Regions from separate parts of the Mesobacillus sp. AQ2 genome, predicted to be linked through region 1. Evidence: riboswitches for the same ligand, from Rfam matches in the RefSeq annotation. Region 1 holds a riboswitch; the other holds the start of a gene.
The links. A riboswitch is a leader RNA that binds a small molecule or an ion and turns the genes downstream of it on or off. The one in region 1 is predicted to bind cyclic di-GMP.
Positions count from the first base shown of each region.

Region 2: another riboswitch for cyclic di-GMP. It lies ahead of QNH36_RS20105 (hypothetical protein); the one in region 1 lies ahead of QNH36_RS21645 (OmpL47-type beta-barrel domain-containing protein).

Region 1 is NZ_CP126080.1:4,298,740-4,303,010, reverse strand. It holds gene QNH36_RS21660 (flagellin N-terminal helical domain-containing protein) at 1-393, shown strand, start outside; gene QNH36_RS24015 (flagellin) at 614-853, shown strand; gene QNH36_RS21650 (endonuclease) at 862-1,815, opposite strand; cyclic di-GMP riboswitch class I at 1,942-2,038, shown strand; gene QNH36_RS21645 (OmpL47-type beta-barrel domain-containing protein) at 2,116-4,271, shown strand, end outside.
Region 2 is NZ_CP126080.1:3,992,831-3,997,101, reverse strand. It holds gene nadE (NAD(+) synthase) at 137-958, shown strand; gene QNH36_RS20110 (hypothetical protein) at 1,010-1,354, opposite strand; cyclic di-GMP riboswitch class I at 1,594-1,678, shown strand; gene QNH36_RS20105 (hypothetical protein) at 1,953-2,177, shown strand; gene QNH36_RS20100 (acetyl-CoA C-acetyltransferase) at 2,231-3,415, opposite strand; gene QNH36_RS20095 (GntP family permease) at 3,479-4,271, opposite strand, start outside.

The DNA.
Region 1 (4,271 bases):
GCAATTGATGAAGAATACCAGGCATTAGTTACAGAAATCGACCGTATTTCTGATGAAACTGAGTTTAATACTCAAAAACTTTGGGATGGATCTACTGGACAAGTTGACTTTCAGGTAGGAGCTAATGTTGGTCAGATTATCTCTTATACTTTCTCTAATGCTGATTCAACAACGCTAATGGTTGCCGTTGGAGATTTAACAACTAAAGCTAATGCCCAAACTGAACTTGCTGCAATCGATACTGCAATTGAAACAGTATCAACTGAGCGAGCAAAATTAGGTGCGACTCAAAACCGTTTAGAACATACAATCAACAACCTGAACACTTCTTCTGAAAACTTAACTGCTGCAGAATCACGTGTACGTGACGTTGATTATGCTTTAGCTGCTTAAGAGCAGTGACAAGCACAGTCGTCCTGGCTGGTAACGGCCAGAGATCATGATCGGGTGAATTGCTGGAAACCCCTTATAGCTTTTCTTGCCACAACGTAGCCGGAAACGGCAGGCGTGATGGCTTGAAAAAAGAAAAGATTGGGCAATCAGCAGCCAAGCTCCTGGCTCGAAAGAGTGGAGAAGGTTCAACGACTAGGATAAACCATCTAAGGCGGTAGCTATGATGATGAAATCCATAGGTGAAGCAATGACCATCAGCATTGCGAATCCGAAGTGCCCGACCCCTACTAGTTTATTAGAGGGTGAAGATATAGTCTGGTCATTTGTGAAAGCAAATGTTCGCACGATGGCGAAAGAAATGATGGAACAAACTAAGAATTCAATTCTTTCTCAAGCAGCACAAGCTATGTTGGCTCAAGCAAACCAACAGCCACAAGGAGTTCTTCAACTTCTTCGTTAATTTTTACCTTAAGAGGTTTGTCCACTGGACAGGCCTTTTTTTCTTGCTTCAATGATTGAAATAGACAAAATCTCACTCATTGTAATTCCTGTTTCTCTTTGAATGGAAGAGATTTTTAATAGTTCTTCATTAGTTAAAGTTACTTGATGTGCAAATTGCCATTCTAAATGATTAGGGGTAATAAGCTGATAATCTTCGAACCATATTTTGATGAATATTTCTGGTGTTATAGAGTGGATCAGCTCTTTAATTTCCTTTGTGGGTTTCTGAAGTTTAATGGGAAGATATACTGATGTCCGTTTTTTATGTGGAAAAATTAAACCTGTTTCTGAACAAGTAGGTATCTGCTTTCTCATCATTGAAGGATGTAAGTAATCCTTTACAAGGTGAAAAAAATACATGATTTGCCGTTTGTCGTATATGCATAATCGATTTTGGCCATCAAGCGAGAATTGTAATTTGAATTTATCCTTCATCATTTCAATTAACAAATTATTTTCAGTAGGGGAAAAGTTATCTGTTGAGAGGATGATTTTTTTAACAATACCTCCCTTTTTCAAAAGGTAGCCGTCATCCTGAAACCACCATGCTAACGCTTCAGGAGTCAAGGTTAATTGGAGTATGTCTATCGGAATGACTTTAACCCGTCCTTTATACCATTTCTCTTTCAAATAATTAAAAACAACTGATGTTTTCGATTGAACATACACTGATTCCGAGAATCCTATGCTGACTCTTGAATCTTTATCTCTTTTATATTTTGGCTGCGTAAGGGGAACAAAATCTTTAAGGCTTCTGTAGCAATAGAAACACCAGTCTTTATCTTTGTATCGATGCTGGAACCGAAGACGAGGGCTTTTATTTATTTCGATTGTTAAGCTCCCATCTCCAAGTAACTTGCCATTAATCAATCCTAGCTGATAAACAGGGATGTATTTTAAAATATCGTGAAATTCATTCATTGTACACCTCTAATCAGGAACAGGTGTTCCGCTATATTTATATTATAATCTATTAACTTAAAAATTAATAGGTAAATGTACCTATTAATTAACAGGGTCTTTTGTATTAAAATTAAAGGTAAATATAAGTGAAAAAGGCAAATCATAGGAAACTATGAGACGCAAAGCCAAGGGCCTGTTCTACATTTCTAGTTATTTAGGTAGATGGCAGCCGGCTACCACGAGGATACATAGACTTTTTTACTATGGGCCTTGGGTAAGGTCTTTTTGTTTGCTCTTTTTTCGGAAAAGGAGAGAAAGATGATAGGGAAATTATTTAAAATCCAGACTTTAGTCGTAGTCATGGTTATGGTTGCTCAATTGATTTTACCTATAGGGACAGCCATGGCAAATGATGTTGGGAGTATGCTGCCTCCAAGCAATCTCGCCTATTCAAAACCATCCCCGGAGGACGTGAAGCTCAGTTGGGATGCTGTTTATGGAGCAACAGGATACAACGTTTATGAAATCCAGGAAGGGCAGATGACACTGATTGGTACTGCAAAGACAGTGAACTACAGCCTGAATGACCTTCGTGAAGGAAACTACAAATATACCGTTTCTACTTTGAACGGTGATGCTGAATCGGGTCCTTCAGCACCGATAACTGTCGACATTGTCTATCCTTCAATGGAAGCCCCAACGAATCTAAGCTATAAAATCCAAAATGGAAACGATTTGGTCCTTAGTTGGACAGCTTCAAAATATGCTGAAGAGTACTTTATTTATGAAGTGCTGGTGGATGGAAAGAAACAATTAATTACAAAGACAACCTCCAATAGCTATACGAAAACGAATGCTGAAGCGGGCAGCTATACATATGTTGTTTCTGCATCGAATAAGTTCTTTGGCGAATCTGCTGCATCGGAACCGATCACTGCAGAATTGATCCAGCCTGTTATGGAGAAGCCGGGGGATCTGTCATTTACTATCACTAACGGCACGGATGTCACATTGAAATGGAAGTCTTCGTATCTGGCAAATGGATATAAAATCTATCAAATGGTGAATGGGGAAAAGGTTCTTAAGGAAAGCGTTACTGGAACAAGTGTTAAATTTACTAACCAGCCAGAAGGAGACTATGAATATGTTGTCCATTCATTTAGTGACCGTTTTGGAGAATCTGCAGAGGGCAGTCGGATCTCTTTGACGGTCAGCACAGTTGTCATGCAGGCACCTGATGCTTCGGCAAGAGTCATTAATTTTAATGATATTATCCTGAGCTGGGGGCGCGTCGATTATGCGAACAGCTACAAGATCTATCAGGTTATTAATGGGGAAAAGGTTCTGAAAAATACTGTGACAGGAACTTCAGTGACTTTTTCAGGACAGCCTGCCGGTGAATATCAATTCGAAATCTATTCATACAGCGATCGCTTTGGCGAGTCTGAAAACGGGTCTAAACTGACTGTTACAGTGGACAGCTATGAACTTGCGGCACCGGAAAATGGCAGTCATAAGATTTTAAACGGAAACGACTTGAACATATCCTGGGATGCTGTCGAAAATGCGAGTGAATATAAGATTTATCAGATCGTGGATGGCCAGCGTGTGTTGAAGGATACTTTGACAGGCACTAGTAAGACCTATTCAAACCTTGCTGAAGGAACATATGATTTTGAAATCTTTTCGTCGAATCCAAGAATTGGGGAATCTAAAGACGGATTGAAAATCAGTGTTGACATTGTTCATCCGAAAATGGGGGCACCGGGCAATGTAGAATATTCTACTAGCTCCCCGACAAGCTTCTCTTTAAGCTGGGATAAGGCTGAATACGCAACGAATTATAATATTTATCAAATACTTGATGGCGAAAAGGTACTTAAGAGGACGGTAACTGGTACGAGCATATCCTACAGCAATATGGAAGCTGGTGAATATGAATATGAAGTGTATTCCTATTCTTCAAGGTTTGGCGAATCAGCAACAGGCAGCCGCGTGAAAGTCACTCTTGATGGCTATGTCATGCAGGCTCCTGGAAACCTGAAATACTCAATCCTTAATGGCAATGATATTAAACTTGAATGGGAGCCAGTTGAGTACGCTGCCAGTTATAAGGTCTATCAGGTTATTGATGGGGAAAAGGTCCTTAAGACAACCGTAAGAGGGACGTATGCTACGCTGACCAACCAGCCGGCTGGGGATTATGAGTTTGTCGTCCATTCCTTCTCTTACTTTTCAAGCCAGTCACCTGAGGGGACAGCTATTAAACTATCGCTTGTTCATCCTGTAATGGAAAAGCCGGAAAATGTAACAGCATCTATCCTAAATGGAAATGATGTAGCACTTGCATGGACCTCAGTTCCTTATGCTAATAGTTATAATGTTTATGAGTTAATAGATAATGAGGAGCTGCTGATCGGCTCCGTTTCGTCAACATCTTCTCCTAAAAAGACGTTTACAAATACATCAGAAGG
Region 2 (4,271 bases), 310 kb from region 1:
ACCATGGTAATGGGTAAAATAAACATGAGCATTTTTGGTATTGGGATGTTAGGTTTTCTGACGAAAATCTGGACTTTGGACTTTAGAAGGGATATGCTCTTTTTTGAATAGTTTTTCGTGAATTAGGAGGGTTATCATGAGCTTGCAAAAGCAGATAATTGAAGATTTGAATGTGCAGCCGCAAATTGATCCCCAGCAAGAAATCAGGAAAAGAATCGATTTTTTAAAGGAATATTTGCTTACATCAAGGGCGAAAGGGTTCGTTCTAGGCATCAGCGGCGGCCAGGATTCCACTCTGGCGGGGAAACTTGCGCAAATGGCTGCGGAGGAATTGCGGTCAGAAGGCAAGGATGCCAAATTCGTCGCTGTCAGACTTCCTTATGCGGTGCAAAAAGATGAGGATGATGCTCAGAAAGCACTGGAATTCATCAAGCCGGATCAAACGATCACCTTCAATATCCAGCCTGCTGTCGACACCTTCAATACCCAGTTCGAGGAAGCGATTGGCGAGAAGATGACAGACTTTAACAAAGGAAATGCAAAGGCAAGGATCCGGATGATCACCCAATATGCTATCGGCGGGCAGGACGGCTTGCTGGTGATTGGGACAGACCATGCTGCTGAAGCAGTAACCGGATTTTTCACAAAATACGGGGATGGAGGAGCTGACCTGCTGCCGCTTACCGGCTTGAACAAGCGCCAGGGCAGGGAACTGCTCAAAGCATTGAATGCAGAATCAAGACTGTATCTGAAAGAGCCTACCGCTGACCTTTTAGACAACAAGCCGCTTCAATCGGATGAAACCGAACTTGGCGTCAGCTATGAAGTAATCGATGATTATCTTGAAGGAAAGCAGATTGATGAAGCAGCAGCAGCCAAAATTGAGGGCAGATATCTTGCTTCAGAGCATAAACGGCATGTTCCAGCGTCCATGTTTGATTCATGGTGGAAGGAATAAGCACAAAAAAGGCCTGGCTAAGATTTTCGATCAAAAGCCAGGCTTTCCTTTTTATTCAGTTTGCGCAATAGCTAACTGTGGCGCATCCTCTTTGTCTGTCACTTTGTCGATTTTATCGGTGAACATCTGGAAGACCCGCTTTTTTTCTTCCAACTCCTTGATATACTCTTTCAAATCATTGAATTTCTCCTCAAATGGCTGATGATACAATTCGCGAATCTTCCTGTTCAGGTCCGGATTCACTGTCGACTGGACAACCTGCTTCGTGATGTTAAATTTATATGTATACACTTTAAGCTCATTTTTTACTTCGTCATACTCCGCATCTATTTCTTTAAGAATCTCTTCAATTTCTGCTTTCCATTCATCTAGCGACTTTTTAACATGCTGTTCCATAAGGATCCTCCTGCCATTCGCCTGTAATAAAGCTTCTTCCTTTTATTCTAGCAACTGAACTTTACATAGAGATTGCTGGGATATTACATTGTGAAAACAATGCGCTAATCAAAGTTGGCGCCTGAAAGGGTTGTCTATCTTTCATGCGCTCACAAAGTTATAGGAAATTAGACTCATCTTTGTAATTAATTGGCGAATTTTGTTGAAAGTATGGTTCTAAAGTTTTATATTTTAAGTAGAACTGAAAAAGGCAAACTTATCGAAAGGTGAGGACGCAAAGCCACGAGTCTAAGGCCATGCTGCTAGGATAGTCGGGTTGCCAATAAAAGATCGGATGAGTATAGAACATATCGGTGAATGGTATTGGTTGACTGTTTGCCAAAGGAAATCCGCCGTCTTTTTTGGAGGATTTTTTTTATTCTTCCTGGTCCATTCTGCACAATCATGCAAAAAGAACTGAATTTCACGTTTGCCGAGTGTGAGAAAGGATAAATAAAACTTAAGTATCTTGACAGGACGAGTGAAAATAATCCTTTTGGCAGGTTTTGTTTTTAGGAAAAAGGATTTTTGAAAAATAGAATGGAAGGTGGAGGAAACGTTGACTGTATTGTTTGGGACGGTAGAGTACTTTGAACGGGAGATAGAGTTTCATTTAACAGATGTTGAAAAAAGGGAAAGGTTCCAGGAAGAAATTCAGCAGATACAAATGAAGCTGGAAGAAGAGCTTCGGAATGATTTCATCTGTGACGAGAGGCTAAGAAGGGAATGCCTTGAGAATCTATCAAATGCATGCAGTAAATTAACTGAAGATTATGTAGTTTGATAACTGCTAAAATATGAAAGCCTGTGGTGCGGACCACAGGCTTTTTCTATTGATTAAACATTTTCGATGATCGTTGCGACACCCATTCCGCCGCCTATGCAGAGGGTGGCCAGTCCGTATTTTTGTTCTCGTTTCTTAAGTTCGTGGATGAGTGTGACTAGAATTCTTGCTCCGCTTGCTCCAATTGGGTGGCCAAGCGCAATGGCACCGCCGTTGACATTTACATTCTCCTCGCTCATGCCAAGTTCCTTCATGACGGAAAGAGCCTGTGCCGCAAATGCCTCATTCGCCTCTACTAAATCGATATCCGTTAACTCCATTTCCGCTTTCTTAAGGGCTTTCTTAACAGCGCTAACAGGCCCAATACCCATGATGGATGGATCAACGCCCGCAGAAGCATTCGCCTTGATGGTTACAAGTGGAGTAACTCCTAGTTCTTTTGCTTTTTTGCCACTCATCACCACAACTGCAGCTGCGCCATCATTGATTCCAGAAGCATTGGCTGCGGTTACGGTTCCGTCTTTCTTGAATGCAGGCCGTAACTTGCCAATCTTTTCAAGAGTGCTGCCGAATTTAGGATGCTCATCCTGATCGACAATAATAGGATCGCCTTTACGCTGTTTCACTTCTACAGGGACGATTTCATCCTTGAAACGTCCAGAAGTGATCGCTGCTTCTGCCCGGTTCTGGCTTTTGACTGCGAAAGCGTCCTGTTCATTGCGCGAGATTTCATATTTTTCGGCAAGGTTTTCGGCAGTAATACCCATATGGTAGTCATTAAATGCACATACGAGTCCATCGCCAAGCAATGTATCAACGAGTTTTTGGTCGCCCATTTTGAAGCCTTCTCGCGCACCTTTGAGAACGAAAGGCGCCTGGCTCATATTCTCCATTCCGCCAGCGACAACGATATCGGCTTCACCTGCTGCAATTGCTTGATATGCCAGGTGAACGGCCTTCAAACCTGAGCCGCATAGTTTATTGATTGTCATGGATGGGCATGTCTCTGGAAGTCCTGCTCTCATGGCAGCCTGGCGTGCCGGATTTTGACCAAGCCCGGCTTGAAGGACATTTCCCATGATGACTTCATCGACGGAATCAGCACTAATATTTGCTTTTTCCAATGCAGCCTTAATAGCGGCCGCTCCAAGATCAACTGCAGATACCTTTGAAAAAGCTCCGCCAAAAGCTCCTGTAGCGGTCCTGACCGCACTTGCAATCACAATTGAATTTTCCATTTTTACTGCCCCTTCCGAATTAAAGTTAAGAAAGGGGGAATTGCTCCCCCTTTGTTGTTATTATTATACTAGTCCAGTTAACTTGTAGACTGCAATAATGAAGAATACAGCCAATGTTTTTATTACAGTAATAGCAAAAATATCTTTATAAGATTGTTTATGAGTTAATCCGGTAACAGCAAGCAAAGTAATAACTGCACCGTTGTGAGGAAGTGTATCCATTCCGCCTGATGCCATCGAGATGACACGGTGCATGACTTCTGGCGGGATATTGAATTCTGTGATTGCCTTCATGTAAGTATCAGCCATTGCACTCAAAGCAATCCCCATACCGCCTGAAGCAGATCCAGTCACACCTGCAAGAGTTGTAGTCGTTACTGCTCCATTGATGAGCGGATCTGTGAATGTTGTTGAAATTCCTTTACTCACAACAGAGAATCCTGGAAGAGAGGAAATGACTCCGCCAAAACCGTATTCAGCCCCAGTATTCATCGATGCAAGCAAGGCACCGCCTATTGCAGTGTTGACTCCAACTTTAAATCCTCCGGTAACCTTCTTCCAGTCATATAAAAGAGTAGCCAGGATGCCAAGAATCAACGCCAGTTCAACGGACCAGATTCCAACTACTCCAGCCATCTGGACCGTACCATAGGATTCAAGACCAATCTTTGAAAAATCAAACCCATTCGGATACCATTTTGGCAGATTCACTGTGAAGAATTTGTTAGCTACACCAACAAGCACTAATGGTACGAATGCAAGTACAGCTCTTATTGTGCTCGTTTTAGCAGTCATGTCAATGTTGCTGACACCTTCATCTAGTGCCTCAGCTTCTGCTGCAGCAGCGGATTCTGCA